Regions from separate parts of the Janthinobacterium sp. BJB446 genome, predicted to be linked through region 2. Evidence: predicted binding sites of a transcription regulator. Region 2 holds the regulator's gene; each other region holds the start of a gene.
What was found. Region 2 encodes sigma-54, which starts transcription at its own class of promoters, with help from an activator protein. Its sites were predicted from a motif close to TGGCANGNAANCTGCTTT; they were not measured.
Positions count from the first base shown of each region.

Region 1: CSQ92_RS28280 (beta-propeller fold lactonase family protein) is a predicted target of sigma-54. The motif match lies at 2,446-2,463, and genes of this name have one in related genera.
Region 3: CSQ92_RS22500 (EDSAP-1 family PEP-CTERM protein) is a predicted target of sigma-54. The motif match lies at 2,780-2,797, and genes of this name have one in related genera.
Region 4: CSQ92_RS10715 (urease accessory protein UreD) is a predicted target of sigma-54. The motif match lies at 3,038-3,055, and genes of this name have one in related genera.

Region 1 covers NZ_PDZK01000011.1:9,993-14,668, forward strand. The annotation lists gene adh (aldehyde dehydrogenase) at 1-1,080, opposite strand, end outside; gene CSQ92_RS28280 (beta-propeller fold lactonase family protein) at 1,425-2,381, opposite strand; gene CSQ92_RS28285 (TonB-dependent receptor family protein) at 2,586-4,676, shown strand, end outside.
Region 2 covers NZ_PDZK01000007.1:54,798-59,473, forward strand. The annotation lists gene CSQ92_RS26580 (enoyl-CoA hydratase/isomerase family protein) at 1-1,012, opposite strand, end outside; gene hpf (ribosome hibernation-promoting factor, HPF/YfiA family) at 1,147-1,509, opposite strand; gene CSQ92_RS26590 (RNA polymerase factor sigma-54) at 1,579-3,057, opposite strand; gene lptB (LPS export ABC transporter ATP-binding protein) at 3,062-3,817, opposite strand; gene lptA (lipopolysaccharide transport periplasmic protein LptA) at 3,817-4,398, opposite strand; gene lptC (LPS export ABC transporter periplasmic protein LptC) at 4,424-4,676, opposite strand, start outside.
Region 3 covers NZ_PDZK01000004.1:88,705-93,380, reverse strand. The annotation lists gene CSQ92_RS22510 (type II secretion system F family protein) at 1-573, shown strand, start outside; gene CSQ92_RS22505 (LytR C-terminal domain-containing protein) at 585-1,640, shown strand; gene CSQ92_RS22500 (EDSAP-1 family PEP-CTERM protein) at 1,692-2,693, opposite strand; gene CSQ92_RS22495 (hypothetical protein) at 2,904-3,086, opposite strand; gene CSQ92_RS29485 (hypothetical protein) at 3,156-3,278, opposite strand; gene CSQ92_RS22490 (hypothetical protein) at 3,441-3,752, shown strand; gene CSQ92_RS22485 (dodecin) at 3,780-3,986, opposite strand; tRNA gene CSQ92_RS22480 (tRNA-Thr) at 4,206-4,281, opposite strand; gene CSQ92_RS22475 (ClpXP protease specificity-enhancing factor) at 4,308-4,676, opposite strand, start outside.
Region 4 covers NZ_PDZK01000001.1:2,432,137-2,436,812, reverse strand. The annotation lists gene CSQ92_RS10725 (sensor histidine kinase) at 1-569, shown strand, start outside; gene CSQ92_RS10720 (EAL domain-containing response regulator) at 745-2,955, shown strand; gene CSQ92_RS10715 (urease accessory protein UreD) at 3,086-3,952, shown strand; gene CSQ92_RS10710 (urease subunit gamma) at 3,978-4,280, shown strand; gene CSQ92_RS10705 (urease subunit beta) at 4,310-4,639, shown strand; gene ureC (urease subunit alpha) at 4,641-4,676, shown strand, end outside.

The DNA of each region.
Region 1 (4,676 bases), on a different contig from region 2:
GCGGCCGATGTCGAGGTAGGACAGGATTTTTTCCAGTTGCTCCTGCGACGCCTGCGCGCCGATCATGGTGGACGAGTCGAGCGGGTTGCCCTGCTTGATGGCGGCCACGCGTTTGAGGGCACGTTCGATGAATTTCTCGTAGATCGATTCCTGGATCAGCACGCGCGATGGGCAAGTGCATACCTCACCTTGATTCAGCGCGAACATGGCAAAACCTTCCAGGCACTTATCGAAATAATCATCATCGGCATCCATCACGTCTTCAAAGAAGATATTCGGCGACTTGCCGCCCAGTTCCAGGGTGACGGGAATCAGGTTTTGCGCGGCATAACCCATGATCAGACGGCCCGTGCCCGTTTCGCCCGTAAAGGCGATCTTGGCGATGCGCTTGCTCGAGGCCAGCGGCTTGCCCGCTTCCAGGCCGAAACCGTTGATGATGTTCAGCACACCCGGCGGCAGCAGGTCGCCGATCAGCTCGATCAATACCATGATGGAAGCCGGGGTCTGCTCGGCCGGTTTCAAGACGACGCAATTGCCGGCGGCCAAGGCTGGCGCCAGTTTCCACACGGCCATCAGGATCGGGAAATTCCACGGGATGATCTGGCCCACGACGCCCAGCGGCTCATGGTAGTGATAGGCATAGGTTTCCGCATCGATTTGTGCGACGGAACCTTCCTGGGCGCGGATGCAACCGGCGAAGTAACGGAAATGGTCGATGGCCAGCGGAATGTCGGCATTCATCGTTTCGCGGATCGGCTTGCCGTTGTCGATGGTTTCCGCCGTGGCGATCAGGCTCAGGTTCTGTTCGATGCGGTCGGCGATGCGGTTCAGGATATTGGCGCGCTCGGCCGGCGAAGTCTTGCCCCAGGCATCCTTGGCGGCGTGCGCGGCATCCAGCGCCAGCTCGACGTCTTCCGTCGTGGAACGGGCGATTTCGCAAAACGGCAATCCTGTGATGGGCGTGATGTTAGGAAAGTATTCACCTTTTACTGGTGCAACGAATTTGCCGCCGATGTAATTGTCATAGCGTTGTTTGAAGGGATTGGCTACGCCCAGTTTGCTGATGTCTGCGAGATTCATGTCGTCCTCTATCGGGTTAATTAGAATGGAATTACTTAATTAAAATCAAACGTCCTGGTACAGATGGGGTGAGTACACGGAGTCTTCCGCAAATGCCGTGCCAGCTCGCCATCGCACTACAAACTTAGCCGGTTTTATCCCTGTTACAAGGGCGCGGCATCAACCCCGGCACGTTTTTCAGCGCAAGCCACCTGCTTGGGTGGGGACGTGGGCCTGTTTGCATTTTGAACAAGGTGAAGACGTCCTGTTCCAATCCGGGCCAGCCCTGCGGCATCTCCCCTGCGCCGCTGCACAATGGAACAGGTGTACCAGACTGGAACACCTGCGCCTGTGCCACCAAGGAATCAACGAATCACCACGCCCCAGGGCAATTCACCCACGGCAATGTCGGCCACCTTGCGCGCGCTGGCCGTGCCGATGACGGATACACTGTTCGAGCGGCCATTGGCCACGTACAGCTTGGCGCCGTCGGGCGTGATGGCCATATTCCACGGACGTTTGCCGACGGGAATGGTGGCCGTGACCTGGTAGCTGGCCGTGTCGATCACCATCACCGTGCCGTCCGTGCCATTCGAGACATACACCTGCTTGCCATCGGGATGGACCACGATGCCATTCGCATTCTTGCCCGCTGGAATGGTGGCAATCGCCTTGCGCGCGGCCATGTCGATCACGTACACGGCATTGACCAGTTCGCACGCCACATAGGCGCGGCCCGAGTCCGGACTGAAACCGATGCCGCGCGGACGCAGTCCCACGGCGATGGACGCGACCTGGCGGCGTTGCGCTACATCAATGACATCGACTTGCTCCGCCTCTTCCGCGCTGACCAGCAGCCAGCGTCCATCCGGGCTGAAGACGGCATGTTCCGGGTTGCGTCCCTGCACCTTGATATCGGCGAGCAAGGTGCCTGTCTGGCCATCGAGCAAGGCCACGCTATTGTTTTCCTCGACGGCCACTGCCACGTAATGACCGTCCCGGGAAGCGCTGACGCCTTCGGGCGACTTGCCCAGCGCCACCGTGCGCACGGGCGCGCCGGCAGCGTTATCGATCAGCAACAAGGCACTGCTGGCGGCATCCGTGACAAACAATTGCCGTCCGCTGGGGTCGGCGGCGATGCCGCGCGGCCGCTTGCCTGCCGCGATCTGGCGCACTACCTGGTCGGTAGCCGTGTCGATCACGCTCAAGGTGCCCGATTTTTCATTGGGGACATAGGCAAAGGGAGCTGCCTGGAGGGCGGTGCTGGCGAGCGCCGGCAGCAGCCAGCACACCTGGCGCAAGCGCGAGAAGAAGTTGGGCATAATCACCTTTTCAATGGCAAAACACAGGAAAAGCGCGCGGTAGCGGCGCATCTGCCCATTGCTGTATGCAAACGCCGTGCCACTGACACGCGTATAATTTCAGCCCACCAATGGAGACATGGCAGGCATATTGCTTGATACACCTACGCAGACCTGTACCGCGCACGCGATCAAGCAGGCTTTTATTCACATTGGAGAATCCGCATGCAGCACCGTTTCCGCCTGAACACCATCGCCAGCCTGTTTGTCGCCGGCAGCGCCACCCTCGCCCCCCACGTCTTTGCCGCCGAAGCAGCTGACCTGGCCGCCGGACAACTGATGGATACGGTGGTCGTCAGCGGCAGCCGCATCGCCCACCCCAGCCAGGAAGTGCCGGCCTCGATCGACGTGGTCGACAGCGCCCGCATCCAGGATGGCCAAATCCGCGTCAACGCGTCGGAAGCGCTGGCCGCCGTGCCGGGCCTGGTCGTGCAAAACCGCCAGAACTACGCGCAAGACTTGCAGATCTCGTCGCGCGGCTTCGGCGCACGCTCGGCCTTCGGCGTGCGCGGTGTCAAGCTGATCAGCGATGGCATTCCCGCCAGCATGCCCGACGGCCAGGGCCAGGCCGCCACTTTCAACCTCGATACGGCCGAGCGCATCGAAGTATTGCGTGGGCCATTTTCTGCCATCTACGGCAACCATTCGGGCGGCGTGATCCAGCTGTTTTCCAAGGATGGACAAAATCCCCCGTCCGTCGAACTGAATGTGACGGGCGGCAGCTACGGCACCAGCAAGGTCGATCTCTCGGCGCAAGGCCAGGCAGGCGGCATCGGCTACGTGCTCGACGGTTCGCGCTTCCGCACGGACGGCTTCCGCGACCATAGCGCCGCCACGCGCGAACAGGCGTTCGGCAAGATCACCGTCAAGCCCACGGCGGACAGCAAGCTGACCATCGTCGCCAACAGCCTGCATCAAGGCAATACGCAAGATCCGCTGGGCGCTACCTGGGCCACGTTTGCCGCCGACCCGCGCGCCGGTGAGGTCGACGCGACGGATACGCAAAACCCGAAACGCACCCTGGCCGAACGCTACAACACCCGCAAGAGCATCGACCACCAGCAAATCGGCGCCACCTATGAACAGTCGTTCGGCGATGACCGCCTGCACGTGATGGTGTATGGCGGCAACCGCGACGTGATCCAGTACCAGGCGTTTAATAAAGCATTCCAAAATACCAAAGTGGACGGTCTACTTAAGCATTCGGGCGGCGTGGTCGATTTCCGGCGCCAGTTCTATGGCATCGATACCAACTGGCTGCACGTGAACCAGTTGGCCGGCGGCAAGCTGAGCACCACCATCGGCATCGATTACGGCCGCTCCAGCGATGACCGCACCGGCTATGAGAACTATATCGGCGAAGTGTACGGATTGAAGGGCAAGTTGCGCCGCGACGAGCAGAATGTCGTGTCCAGCCTCGATCCCTATATCCAGGCGGAATGGCAAAGCGGTCCTTGGCTGCTCAGCGCAGGTGTGCGCTACAGCAGGATGAAAGTGGCGGTCGACGACCATTTCCTCAGCAACGGCAACGATAGCGGCAGCCTGGAGTTCAGCCACACGACACCGGTGCTGGGCCTGCTGTACAAGCTGACGCCGAACGTCAACGTGTATGCCAGCGCCGCGCGCGGCTTCGAAGCACCTACCTTGAACGAACTGTTTTACTCGGGCACGGGCGGCGGCTTCAATTTCAACTTGAAACCAGCGACCAGCACCAACCTGGAAGCAGGCGTCAAGGCGAGGATCAATAACAATACGCACGTCAACGCGGCCGTGTTCCAGATCAAGACCAACGACGAACTGGTGGTCGACAAGTCCAGCGGCGGGCGCACCAGCTACCGCAATGCGGGCAAGACCTTGCGCCAGGGCATGGAAGTGTCGCTGGACTCGAACCTGCCGTATGGCTTCACGACCAAAGTGGCGCTGACCAGCCTGCACGCCGTGTATGACCAGGCGTTTGGCAGCGTGCGCGAAGGCAGCCGCTTGCCGGGCGTGCCCAGCGCCAACTTGTTCGCGGAACTGGCCTGGAAAGATACACTCGACCGTTTTGGCGCGGCGCTGGAAAGCGTGGCCAGCAACCAGGTCTACGCGGAAGACAGCAATAGCGAAAAGCCGGCGCCCGGCTACACGGTGTTCAATGCGCGCGTCAACGCCAAACAAAACGTGGGGAATTGGCGCTTCAAGGAATTTGCCCGCCTGAACAATCTTTTCGACAAGACCTACGTGGGCTCCGTCATCGTCGGCGACAGCAACAAGCGC
Region 2 (4,676 bases):
CGACGTCGTCCAGGTTGGCAGGGTTCCAGCGCGGTGCATTGTCCTTGTCGACCACCAGCGCGCGCACGCCCTCGAGCACTTCGCCATGTTCAAAATTGTGGCGCACCACCGTGCGCTCCATGCGCAGGCAATCGGCCACGCCCAGGTGGGCGCCCCGCTGCAGCAATTCCAGGGTCACCGACATCATCAAGGGCGAACGCTGGCGCATGGCCGCCAGCGCCTTGGCCGCGAACGCGCTGTCATCCTGCGCCAGCGAGGCCATGATGGCGGCCACGGAAGGGGCGCCGAAATGGCGGTCCAGCGCCGCGCGCGCCGTGGCCAGGGGAGACACCCCCGCCTCGGCCTGGAAAGGCGCCGCCAGCGCCTTGATGGCCACCGGCAAGGCCTCGCCCCGCGTCGATTCGAACAGGTCCAGCAGCGCCCCCATCTGCGCCTCAGGCACGTAGACATCGGCCAGCCCCGTGTACAGGGCATCGGCCGCGTTGATCGTCAAGCCCGTCAAGCCCAGGTACAGGCCCAGCTGGCCGGCCAGGCGGGATAGAAAATAACTGCCGCCCACGTCCGGAAACAAGCCGATATTGACTTCCGGCATGGCCATGCGCGTGCGGCCCGTCACGATGCGCAGGCGGTTGCCCGGCCCGGCTTGCGCCACGCCCATGCCGCCGCCCATCACCACGCCATCCATCACGGCAATATACGGTTTTGGGTAGAAATGAATTAAATGATTTAAAGCATATTCTTCCGTAAAGAAATCCTCCAGCAAGGCACTGCCGCCTTGCGGCGTGGCCAGGCCCGCATCGTAAAAGAAACGGATGTCGCCGCCGGCGCACAGGGCCTTTTCACTGCTGGAGCGGATCACCACGGCGTCCACCTGCGGATCGTCGCGCCAGGCCAGCAGGGCCGCACTCAGGGCGCGCACCATCTCCAGCGACAGGGAATTCAAGGCTTTCGGACGGTCGAGCACGATATGGCCCGTGCGGTTGCGGATGGAAGTCTGGACGAAGTCGCTCATGGCAGGCAGGAAGAAGTGAAAGTGCAAACATTTTAGCCCCTGCGCGGCGAACATTGCGCTCAAAAGGTCCAGGCGCAAAAAAGGGCGCAAGATGTGCGCCCTTAGTTGATCACAACTGCTGGAAGCGGGTGGCCTTAGACGGCGACGACGGCTTCTTCCTCGGAGTTGTCTGGCAGATGCTTGATCGCCTCTTTACCGTGCCCTTGCACTTTGGTTTTGTATTTCATCACTTGCCTATCGAGCTTGTCGATCAGGGTATCGATCGCGGCGTACAGGTCGTGCGCCAAGCTTTCCACATAGACAGTCTTGCCGCTCAAACGCAGGTTGACTTCAGCCTTTTGACGTTTTTCTTTCTCTTTGAGGTTATCCACGGTCAGAATCACGGCGATATCGATGACTTGATCGAAATGACGTTTCACGCGCTCCAGCTTCGTTTGTACGTATTCACGGATGGCTGGTGTCACTTCGAGATGATGTCCGCTGATGGTGAGATTCATACACACTCCTAAAGATGATCGGGTTCGTGCGGTCCATCCTATCCGGCCCGCAGAGGAACCGAAAAAAACTTACAAACACTTACGCAGGCTCACTGGCGGAATTTTCAACGCTTCCCGGTATTTGGCAACAGTACGTCGCGCAATCACCATGCCTTGTTCCCCCAGCATGTCCGCAATCTTACTGTCGGATAAAGGATTTTTAGGGTCTTCTGCTCCTGTCAGTTGCACGATCAATGCCCGTATCGCCGTCGATGACGCTTCGCCCCCCGCTTCGGTGGCGACGTGGCTACCAAAGAAATATTTCAACTCGAACATGCCGTGCGGGGTCAGCATGTACTTTTGAGTTGTTACCCGCGAGATAGTACTCTCGTGTAAACCCAGTGTATCAGCTATTTCACGGAGCACAAGGGGACGCATGGCAACGGCCCCATGCGAGAAAAAGTTCTTTTGTCTTTCTACTATCGCCTGCGCCACGCGCAGGATCGTGTCGAAGCGCTGGCGCATATTCTTGATCAGCCACTTGGCTTCCTGCAACTGTGCGCCCATGGCGCCCTCGCCCTTGCCCTGCTTGAGCAAGTTGGCGTACATGGCATTGACGCGCAGGCGCGGCATGACATCGTTGTTCAAGGTCACTTGCCAGCCATTGCGCGCGCGCTTGACGACGACGTCGGGCACCACGTAATCGGAGACGTCCGAGGCGAACACGGCGCCCGGATGCGGATTGCACTGGCGAATCACCGTCTGCGCTTCGCGCAAGTCTTCATCGTCGCAATCGAGGGCTTTTTTCAGCTTGTTGAAATCGCGCTGGGCAAACCAGGCCAGGTGCTTTTCCACGATGACGAGGGCCATGCGGCGCGTCACCATGGCGATGTGCGGCAAGCGCTTGATTTGCAGCGCCAGGCATTCGGACGCATTGCGCGCGCCCACGCCGGGCGGATCGAAACTTTGCAAGAGAGACAAGGCCGTGCGCATCTCGTCGGCATCGATTTCCAGCTCTTCCGGCAGGCGCGCCAGGATGTCGTCGAGCGACTCTTCCAGGTAGCCATTGTCGTCGAGCGCATCGATAATCAACTCGACCAGCGCGCGGTCGCGCAATTCGAGCACCGTCACGCGCATCTGCTCCATCAGGTGTTCGCGCAGGGTGCAGTGATGGGCTTCGAGTTGCGGGCGCGAATCTTCGTCGTCGGGCGCCTTGCCGCGGCTCGCCTCGCTCCAGTCGCTGTCGCCGCCATCCGCGGCGGCCGGACCCTCGCCGGCATCGCCATCAAAGGTTTCCGCTTCGGCCGGCGCTGCGGGCGCTTCCTGGCCCGGCGGCTGGGACGGTGCTTCGGCCGGCGCTGCCGTGGAACTCAAGGCGCCATCGGACAGCAGGCGCAGCGAACGGTCGAGCGGATCATCGAGGCGTTCGAGCAAGGGATTGTCCGTCAGCAGTTGCTCTAGTTCCTGGTGCAATTCCAGGGTAGACAATTGCAACAGGCGTATCGATTGCTGCAACTGCGGCGTCAGTGCCAGGTGCTGCGAAGTGCGCAGCTGCAATGATTGTTTCATTGGCTTACATGCGGAAGTGTTCGCCCAGATAGACCCGGCGTACCGACTCGTTCGCGATGATGTCGTCGGGGCGTCCCGACGCCAGTACCGAGCCCTGGTTGATGATGTAGGCACGGTCGCAGATACCCAGCGTCTCGCGCACATTATGATCGGTGATCAGCACGCCGATATTGCGCTCCTTCAAGAAGCGTACGATGCGCTGGATCTCGATCACGGCGATCGGATCGACACCGGCAAACGGTTCGTCGAGCAGCACGAACCGGGGATCGGTGGCCAGCGCGCGGGCGATTTCCACGCGGCGGCGCTCACCGCCCGACAGGGACAGGGCCTGGTTCTCGCGCAGCTTTTCAATCTGCAAGTCGGCCAGCAATTTATCCAGGCGCACCTCGATCTCGGCCTTCGTCAGCGGACGGCCTTCGACGGTCTGGATTTCCAGCACGGCGCGGATATTGTCTTCCACCGTCAGCTTGCGGAAGACGGACGCTTCCTGCGGCAGGTAGGACAGGCCCATCTGCGCGCGGCGGTGGATCGGCAGGCTGGAGATGTCCACGCCGCTGATATCGATGCTGCCGCCATCGGACGGCACCAGGCCGACGATCATGTAGAACGAGGTGGTCTTGCCGGCGCCGTTCGGGCCCAGCAGCCCCACCACTTCGCCGCATTCGACTTGCAGCGAGACATCATGCACGACTTGCCGCTTGCCATAGGTTTTTTGCAGCCCGCGAACGATCAGGGTGCTGCCGCAACGAGTATTGTCCATTATTTCTTTCCTGGCGCAGGCGTGGCCGGCGCTTTCTCCGCCGCCGGTGCCTTGGTTTTCGGCTGGATCACCATGCGCACGCTGCCGCCATCCGGGGTGCTGGTGCCGCTGTTGGAATTTTCCATCGTAAACACTTCCTTGCGGCTGTCATACGAGATGAAGGCGCCATTGGCCACGTCGGTCACTTTCGTGCCTTCCAGGCGCGTCAGCTTGGCCCTGGAAAACAGTTTCACCACTTCCGTCTTGTTGTCGTATTCCACGCGCTCCGCTTCGCCTTCCACCCACAGGTCGCCCGCGCCATCGCGCTTCTGGCGGAAGGTGGCGAGCTTGCCGGGATCGGCCCAGAAGGTAATGAACTGGTAGCCTTGCGGATCTTCCGTGATCACGGCGCGCCCCGCCTTCATGGTCAGGGTCCCCTTGACCAGCACGACGTCGCCCGTCAGGGTGCGCACCTGCTTGATGTCATCGACGTGGCCGCTACGTGCCGTGATGACGGCTTCCTTCTCGGAATCGGCCTTCTCGGCATGCGCCACGCCCATGATGGCCAGGGAAAATACGGTCAACAGCAAGATGTTCTTCATAGTATGGTTTCCTTGTTTCATTCTGTCATTTTGCCGCCGCGGCCGGGCGCGGTTTCGGCGGGAGGACCATGCGCAGCGCATTCTGCACTTCCACCACGCCGGTGGCGTTATTGGCTTTCATGCCGATGCCATTGAGACGCGAGGTGCCTGTCAGGATATCGACAGGCACGTCCGTTTCCATTCTTTCCTCATCCGGGAACACCGTCAACGCTTCCGTCTTGACTGTCAGGTTCTGCGCCTTCGGACTGGCCACGCGGTCGATCACGACATTGCGGTGC
Region 3 (4,676 bases), on a different contig from region 2:
CAGCTGCGCAGCGTGCTGCTGTTGCTGCTGTGCGTCAGCGCCACCATCGGCTATTACCTGCCGAACCTGGTGCTGGCCAGCACGGCCAAGCGGCGCCAGCGCGACATCTTTGAAAACATCCCCGACGCGCTCGACTTGCTGACCGTGTGCGTGGAAGCGGGCCTGAGCCTGGAGCGCGCGCTGGTGAAGGTGTCGGGCGAAATCCATATCAAGAGCGTGGTGCTGGCACAGGAGTTGCAGCTGGTGCTGATGGAAATGCGCGCCGGCTTTTCCAAGGAAAAGGCGCTGCGCAACCTGGCCCTGCGCAGTGGCGTGGAAGACGTCGATACCTTGGTCGCCATGCTGATTCAATCGGAACGCTTCGGCACCAGCATGGGCGATTCGCTGCGCGTGCATTCGGAAAACCTGCGCGGCAAGCGCAGCCTGCTGGCCGAGGAGGCGGCAGCGAAGATTGCCCTGAAACTGCTGTTCCCGCTGATCTTTTGCGTCTTTCCCACCCTCATGCTGGTGCTCATGGGGCCGGCCGTGATCGAAGTGTATCGCGTGCTCGTGCCGGCCATGGCCAGCCGCTGAAAGGAGCTACCATGCGCTTGATGATTTCCCGCCTGGCCGTCGCCTGTGCCTGTCTGGGCCTGGGCGCGTGCGCCAGCCACACGGCGCACGCGCCGCGGCTGCCGGCGCCGCCCGCTGCCGCTGCCGATGCGGCCTATGTCGCGGGACGCCAGTATTTTGATGCGGGCGACCTGCCCGCCGCGCAAGCGGCCTACGAGCAAGCCTTGCGCGCCGCGCCGCGCCATGTGAATGCGCGTAACGGCCTGGCCGTGCTGCACGCGCAGCGGGGCGAGCACGACGCGGCGATTGCCCATTGGCTGGCCTTGACGCAGGAGGCGGGCACGCCGCAGCCGCAACAGGCGTATCTGTTCAGCAATCTCGGTCATGCTTATTATCTGAGTGGACGCGATGCGCAAGCCTTGCCCGCGCTGGAACAGGCGTGTCTGCTCGATCCGCTCAATGCGCTGGCCTGGCAGCATCTGGCGCAAGTGCTCGAACGGCTGGGGCAATACGCGCGCGCGGCCGTCATGCGGCGCCAGGCGGCCAGCTTGCAGGAGCACGATTTGCGGCGCGACATGGCCGTCTTGCGCAGCGCGGCGCCACCGCAGGGTGTACCCGTGGCCGCATCGGTGCCGGATGCGCCCGCCATGGCGCGCATCGAGATCACGCAAGGCGACGGCATGGCCCGCTTGCAGCGTGTGCCGGCAGCCGTGCGCAGCGTGCCCGTTGCCGTACCCCGTCCGCGCCTGGAAATTGTGAATGGCAATGGCGTGCCCGGCCTGGCCGCCGCACTGGCGCGCAGCCTGGCCGGCAGTCCCGTGCAGGTGGTGCGCCTGGCCAATGAAACCAGCTTCCAGGTGGCGCGCACGCGCGTCGAGTACCGGCCCGCGCAGGAGCAGGCGGCGCGCCAGCTGGCCCGCCAGCTGGGGATGCAGGTACAAACCCAGGTGCAGACCCAGGCCGCCGATTGTCCTGTCAGCGAGCTGCGCCTGGTACTGGGGCGCGACCTGAGCGATCCGGCCATGCTGCACCGCTATTATCTGCAGCAGTTGCAGCTGGCGCGCCAGGCGCTGGCACGGCTCGGTTAACACGCCTCTGTTGATGCAAAAAAAACGGCGCCCATGAGGCGCCGTTTTATTTCATGCTGCTGCTGATTGTGGCTGGCGGCGCCGCGTAAAAGCCAGGGCCGCCAGTCCCATGCCCAGCAGGAATAGGGTGCCTGGTTCCGGCACGGCCAGGGGATCGATGACGACGATGTCGGTGCGCGTGGACTTGGAAAAGTTCAAGGTGTAGCTGCCAGCCGGCAGGGCGAAATTCGAGGTTAGGGAAAACATCGCAAAGCCATTCGTGAAGGCGCGCCCGGTGGCAGGGTCGTTGGTGCCTGCCGTCATGTTCAGGCTGAACGGATCCAGGCTGCCGACCGTATGGTTGCCGTTGACGTCGCTGCCATTGTTGGCATCGCCATCGGGTGCGAACTGGAAGATCACGCCATCGGCATTCGCGTTCGACAGGCAGCCGACGGGGCTGGCGCTGTTGCAGGAGATATTGAAGATATCCATGATCGACACGTTCGACTTGTCGCCCATGGTCGTCACGCTGGTGCGCAGGTCGCGCCGTCCCATGAAGCTGAAGGTGATGAAGCCGGCGCTCGACAGGGTCAGGTTGACGGAGCCGGTGAGCGTGTCGCCGGCCGTGGACGTGGCGGCACCGACCGTGTTGCGCTGGGCTTCCGCCACGGCGCGCACCGTGGCGCCGCCATTGAGCATGTTGCCGAAGGCATGTGCATCGCCGCGGGCGAACTCCAGGGTGGAACTGGGGCTGGGGGCGTAATGGTTTTGCGGCAAGCCGCTGCAGCCTCCGCCCGAGCACACTTGCAGCACGTCGGCGTTGGCGGCCGGCCCCGTATTGACGGCACGCGGATTGACGGCCACGCCGCCTTCGAAAAACGCGCTGTCGCTGGCATTGCGGTTCGCGCCGGCCAGCGACAGCGCGCCGGCGCTGGTGGTGATGCGGAAATTGTTCAATTCATTGACGGCCAGGCCGTACGCGCCGGCCTGCGCCTGGCCGCTGGCCAGCAGGCTTGCCGCCGCCAGTGCGCCCAGCCAGCCCAGGGTCTTGCTTCGTGTGTGATCGACGTTCATCGCAGCCTCTTATCGTGGTCAGTCTCGAAAAATCCGGGGACAAAGAATCCAGGATGACTTGCCTGGATTCATCTCGTAGACAGGGATAAGCAGCTTGCGTGCCACACAAAAAAATCACGTGAAATCAATTGCTTGCGCAAAGCGGGCTGAGCTGGCGGAAGCAAAGTGTAAGAAAGGCCGACGCCGCTTGTCGGGCGGTGCCAGTCAGCCTCAGGTGCCCCGGTGATAGCCGAGGTGGCCACCGGAATTGCGTGCGCAGCCGCAACCGATATGCGCCACTTCCTCGCCTTCCGTCAATTTCCAGTTGGTAATCGTTGTGTGATTCCAGTCGATGTCGCTTTTCTTGACAGGTTTTACCGTCAGGGTGCGTGCTTCCGCATCCGTGTACTCCATCAGCTCCTCATCGTTGGCGATGTCGAAATGGCGGTGGATCAGGGAAATGCCGAAGCGGTCGAGCGCGCCTTAGCGTTGCAGCACATCGCGCAGTTCGCGAAAGCAGGCGAGATCCTCGGGCAGCAGCGGATCGACGGCGGAAATATCGGCAACGGGCTGCCATTGCATGGCGTGGATGTTCAGGCTGTGCATGATAGGCTCCTGTGCCCCATGATGATAGGCCCAGGCTGGCAGAGGGGCGCTGGCACGCCTGGCGAAATACCCATCGTGGACGCAAAGCCGCTGCGGCGCTTGCGCCGGATCAAAGGTGCGGCACATCGCCTCTCGTCCGATCATTGCCCGGTAAAATAGGCCATGGCAAACAAAACCCCCACCTTCCCCGGCGCGCGCACGGGCCGCGGCCAGGTCCTGGCCGTGCTGCTGTCGAACCGCGACCAGTCCGGCGCCGAGCCGCTGCAAGGCCGCGTCTCGCTGGCCGCCATCGTCAAGGCCTTGAAACGCAAATACCACTGGCCGATCGAGACGCACAGCTTTCCCGCCAACACGCAGGATGGCCGTGCCAGCTGGGCGACCGTCTACAGCTTGCCGGACAATGTCATCGAGACCGCGCTGGAGGCCGGCGGCCGGGAGTGGCTGGAGAGCCGGGGAGCGGTCGCGCGGCGGTGAATGCGCCGCCTGCCTTAATCGATCCCTTTACTCGAGCCGGAAGCCGACCTTGAGCGTGACCTGGAAGTGCGCCACCTTGCCGTCGACGATATGTCCCCGCGATTCGGTCACTTCATACCAGTCCATATGCTTGACCGTCAGCGCCGCCTTGGCAATGGCATCGCGTATCGCCTGATCGCTGCTCTCGGTCGACGTGCCAACCAGTTCGATCAGTTTGTAAGTGTGTGCGGACATGATATTTCCCCAGGTAGGCAAGCCAGACATCGGGAGCCTGCTTTGCGCAAGCACGTGCTCATCTTGCGCCTAAATGTGCTGATAGTCATTGCGCGGTGCAGCAACGCGTCAACCTGGATAGCGATGCGTGCCAGTGTTCCAGATGGCTTCCGCAGGCGTGGGAAAAGAAAAAAGGGCTACCAGCCGAAGCGGGTAACCCTTTGATTTACTACTGAATTCTGGTGCCGACTGCCGGTTTCGAACTGGCCACCTGATGATTACAAATCAACTGCTCTACCAAATGAGCTAAGTCGGCAAAAACTGCGCGTTGCGAATTATACGCTATTTAATGCGTGTCAGGGTCGGGCGGCCGCCTTTTTTTGGTGGCTCGTCGTCACCGGGCGTGGCGTTGTCGCGTTGTTCGGGGGAACTGGTCGGCACGGACGACAGGGTGGGACCGCTGGCGGCGGGGGCGAGCACGGGTGGCGGGACGTCGGCGGAGGCCGGGCTGTCCGTCGGTTGCGCGTCCGGGTCATCGTTGCCCAGCACGGGCTCGAAGGCCATGCCCTGGCCGTTTTCGTTGGCGTAGATGGCCATCACGTTGTCGACCGGCACGTAGATTTCGCGCGAGACGCCGCCAAAGCGGGCGTGGAAGCGGATGGCGTCGTTGTCCATCTTCAGGCCGCTGGTGGCGCCGAAGCTGATGTTGAG
Region 4 (4,676 bases), on a different contig from region 2:
CCGGCGGCGGCGAAGTGACCTTGCGCGTGCGCGCTGCGCGGCGCGATGGCGATCAATGGATGCTGTCGTTTGCCGTCAGCGACACGGGCATCGGCATCGCCCCGGAGGACCAGCAGCGCATTTTTGAACCCTTCGTGCAGGCCGACAGCGCGGGACCGAAGGATGGCACGGGCCTGGGCCTGGCCATTTCGCGCGAATTCGTGCAATTGATGAAAGGCGAACTGACAGTGGAATCGATGCCGGGGCAGGGCGCCACCTTCCGTTTCAGCATTCCCGCGCAGGCGGCGGAAGCGCCTGTGCAGGTGCCCGTGCCGCTGCCGGCGGCGCTGGTGCCCGAGGCGCCGCCGGCGCTGCGGGCGCGAGACTTGCAGTTGCTGCCAGGTGAAGAGCGAGCGGCCTTGCTGGTGGCGCTGCGCGAATTGAACTTGGCCAGGGTGGCGCTGCTGCTGGGTGACTTGCCGCCGGCGGCTGCGCCCGTGCTGGCGCCGCTGCAAGCCATGCTCGACCAGCATCAGTACCGCCAGCTGTGCGACTTGCTGGAGAGTGAGGGCGCGCTGGCGCACGCTTGAAAAGTGTGGGCTGACAACATCGGATTCAATGAAAAGACGGGCTAAGTGCCACCGATGGATGGTGCTAAATTGCAATAAAGATTATGATGATAGTACGTAGTTCATCGCAAAGAAATGTCTTGTCCAGCGCGGCAACGGATCGCCGCGCCTCATCCAAAGCTGAGAGAACTGCTACATGCACCGCGATTTTTCGGAAGTGAACTCGAAGGGCGAAGTACTGATCGTTGAAGATACGCCGGCTTCGCTGAAGCTGTTGAGCGATTTGCTGGGCGGCGCCGGCTATGCGGTGCGCCAGGCGCCGAACGGCGAACTGGCCCTGTGGACGGCCCAGGCGCGCCCGCCTGAGCTGATCCTGCTCGACGTGCGCATGCCGGGCCTCGACGGCTTTGAAGTGTGCCGCCGCCTGAAGGAAATACCGTCCCTGCGCCAGGTGCCGGTGATCTTCCTGTCGGCCCAGTACGATACGGACGACAAGGTGCGCGGCTTCGCGCTGGGCGCCGTCGATTTCATCGCCAAACCCTTCCAGGCCGAGGAAATCCTGGCCCGCACGGACGCCCACGTGCGCCTGGCGCGGGCGCAGCTGCAGCTGGCGCAGGAGCGCGCCAACCTGGAGCGGCGCGTGGCCGAACGCACTGCCGAACTGGAACAGGTGGCCAGCACGCTGGCGCGCGAAGTGCAGATCCGCCGCGCCAATGAAGAATTGCTGCGCTTGTCGGGCCAGGTCTTTGAAGCGACGCAGGACGCCATCCTGATCACCGATCCTGCCGGCGTCATCGTCACGGCCAATCCCGCCTTTACGCGCATCACCGGCTACGCGGCGCAGGAAGTGGTGGGCACGGACATCCTGCGCCTGCACGCCGAACACACGGGCGAGGCGGTGCTGCTGGCCCTGCGCCAGGGCTTGCGCAGCAGCGGCTGCTGGTCGGGCGAGGTGCAGACGCGGCGCAAGAGCGGCGACACCTATCCCTGCCTGCTCAGCGCCTCCACCGTGCACGGCCCCGATGGCGCTGTCGTCAACTACATCGGCGTCTTCCTCGACATCAGCGAGCGCAAGGCCGAGCAGCATCTGATCGATTTCCTTTCCTACCACGACGCGCTGACGGGCCTGCCGAACCGCGTGCTGCTGCGCGAGCGCTTCGAACAGGCGCGCGCGAACGCCCTGCGCGACAGCCAGCAAGTGGTGCTGATGTGCCTGGACCTGGACCGCTTCAAGAACATCAACGATTCGCACGGCCAGGCCGTGGGCGACAAGGCGCTGCAAGTGGTGGCGCGTTTCCTGTCCGGCTGCGTGCGCGAGGGCGACACGGTGGTGCGCCAGGGCGGCGACGAATTCCAGATCCTGCTGCAAGACGATGCCCTGCTGGGGCGCACCCTGGGGCTGGCGCAAACCATCCTGGCCGGCTTGCGCGAAGAACTCAGCGTCGATGGCGAGCGCCTGGCGCTGACCACCAGCATCGGCATCGCCATGTGCCCGGCCGACGGCGACAGCCTCGACGACGTGCTGCGCCACGCCGATACGGCCCTGGTGCGTGCCAAGGAAATGGGACGCGACCATTACGCCTTCTTCACGGAGCGCATGGGCAGCGATATCCGCGCCCGCCTGGCGATGCAGCAGCAGCTGCGCGGCGCCATTGGCCGCGATGAATTCGAAGTGCACTACCAGCCGCAGATGTGCTTGCGCACGGGCGCCTTGCTGGGCGCGGAAGCCTTGCTGCGCTGGGATAATCCGGTGCTGGGCAAGGTGCCGCCCGGCCTGTTCATCGCGCTGGCAGAGGAATACGGCTCCATCACGGCCATTGGCGAATGGGTGCTCGAAAGCGTGTGCGCGCAGATCCGCGCCTGGCACGACGCGGGCCTGGGCAGCATCAAGGTGGCCGTCAACCTGTCCGGCAAGCAGTTCGCGCAAGACCGCACGGTGCCGTTCGTCGAGGCGGCCTTGCGCAAATACGGCATCGCGCCCGCCTGCCTCGGCATCGAGATCACGGAAAGCACCGTCATGGGCGATCCGGACAAGGCCGTGGCGGCCCTCACGCGCCTGAAGGATATCGGCGTGGGCATTTCGCTCGACGACTTCGGCACCGGCTATTCCAGCCTGGGCTACCTGAAGCGCTTCCCCATCGACGTGCTGAAGATCGACAAATCGTTCGTCGACGATGTCACCACCAGCAGCAGCGATGCGGCCATCGCCCGTTCCGTCATCTCGCTGGCGCACAACCTGGACATGCGCGTCATCGCCGAGGGCGTGGAAACGCGCGAACAGGTCGACTTCCTGACGGAACACGGCTGCGACGAAATGCAGGGCTATTACTTCAGCCGCCCCCTGGCCGCAGAAGCCTTCACGGCCTTGCTGCGCGAACGGCGCACCCTGGCCGTGGCGGCGGCCTAAGCGCCGCGGTGCGGCCGATGCACCATGCCGGTGCGTTCGCTGCAGCGCGGTGCACGATTCTCACTTTTATTTCCCCTGACGCTGGCACATATCCTGCTTAGGTAATCGCTTATTTACGCGATTGCCCCGCATGCCAGACAGTACCCCTCCAGCCATGCTTTTGCAGGCCAGCGCGCACGGCGCCTGGCAGGCGCACTTGCGCCTGGGCTTTGCGCTGCACGATGGCGTCAGCCGCCTCGTCGAGCGTACGCACAGCGGCCCCCTGCGCGTGCAAAAGCCCCTGTATCCGGAGGGCGATCGCGTCTGCCACGCCATCATCATCCATCCGCCCGGCGGCGTGGTGGGCGGCGACCAGCTGGCCGTCGACGCCACGGTGGGCGAGGGTGCGCACGCCTTGCTCACGTCCCCGGGTGCCGCCAAGTGGTACCGCGCCAACGGCCATGTCTCGGGCCAGCACATCATGCTGCGCGCCGCCAGCGGCGCGGCCATCGAATGGCTGCCGCAGGAGAGCATTTTCTTCGACCAGGCTTGCGTGCGCCTGCGCCATGAAGTGGAACTGGCGGTCGACGCCAGCTACATCGGCTGCGACATCGTCTGCCTGGGCCGCAGCGCCTCGGGCGAAATGTTCAATACGGGCAGCATCAGCCAGCAGGTGCAGATCCGCCGTGGCGGCAAGCTGCTGTGGTGGGAGCAGGGCGTGCTGGCCGCCGGCGGCGCGCTGATGGTCAGCCCACTGGGCCTGGGAGGCCACACCGTGTGCGCCACCCTGATCGCCATCGGCACGCCGGTTTCTCCCGCCGTGCTGGCGGCCGTGCGCGAGATCGCCGTGCCGGACGGCGCCGCGTTTGGCGCCACGCACATGAAATCGCTGGTGGCGGTGCGCCTGCTGTGCGGCGACAGCGAGGCGGCGCGCCGCATCATGCTGGCCGCCTGGCAGCTGCTGCGTCCCGCCATGCTGGGGCGCGACGCCGTCGTGCCCCGCATCTGGAACACTTAATCAGGAAAGAAGCGCAAGGAAAACCATGGACCTGACTCCCCGCGAAAAAGACAAGCTGCTCATTTTTACGGCCGCGCTGCTGGCCGAACGGCGCCTGGCGCGCGGCTTGAAGTTGAATTATCCGGAAGCGGTGGCCCTGATCAGCGCGGCCATCATGGAAGGGGCGCGCGATGGCAAGTCGGTGGCGCAGCTGATGTCGGACGGTACGAAGATACTCTCGCGCGCCGACGTCATGGACGGCATCGCCGAGATGATCCCCGATATCCAGGTGGAGGCGACCTTCCCCGATGGCAGCAAGCTGGTCACCGTGCACCACCCGATACCTTAACCATACAAGCGACATTACAGGAGCCGGTCATGACCCCAGGCGAATACAAATTGGAAGAAGGCGAAATCAGCTTGAATGCGGGGCGCGCCACGGCCACCGTGGTAGTGGCCAACCGGGGCGACCGGCCGATCCAGGTGGGCTCGCATTTCCACTTTTTCGAAGTCAACCCGGCGTTGTCCTTCGAGCGCTGGCGCGCCTACGGCATGCGCCTCAATATCACTGCCGGTACGGCCGTGCGCTTCGAGCCGGGCCAGCAGCGCACGGTGGAACTGGTGGCGCTGGCGGGCGAGCGCAAGGTCTACGGCTTCAATGGCGCAGTGATGGGCGAACTGCAAGATACTCCACCGGGAAAGGATTGAGATGGCCAGCATTCCCCGCAGCGCATATGCCGAAATG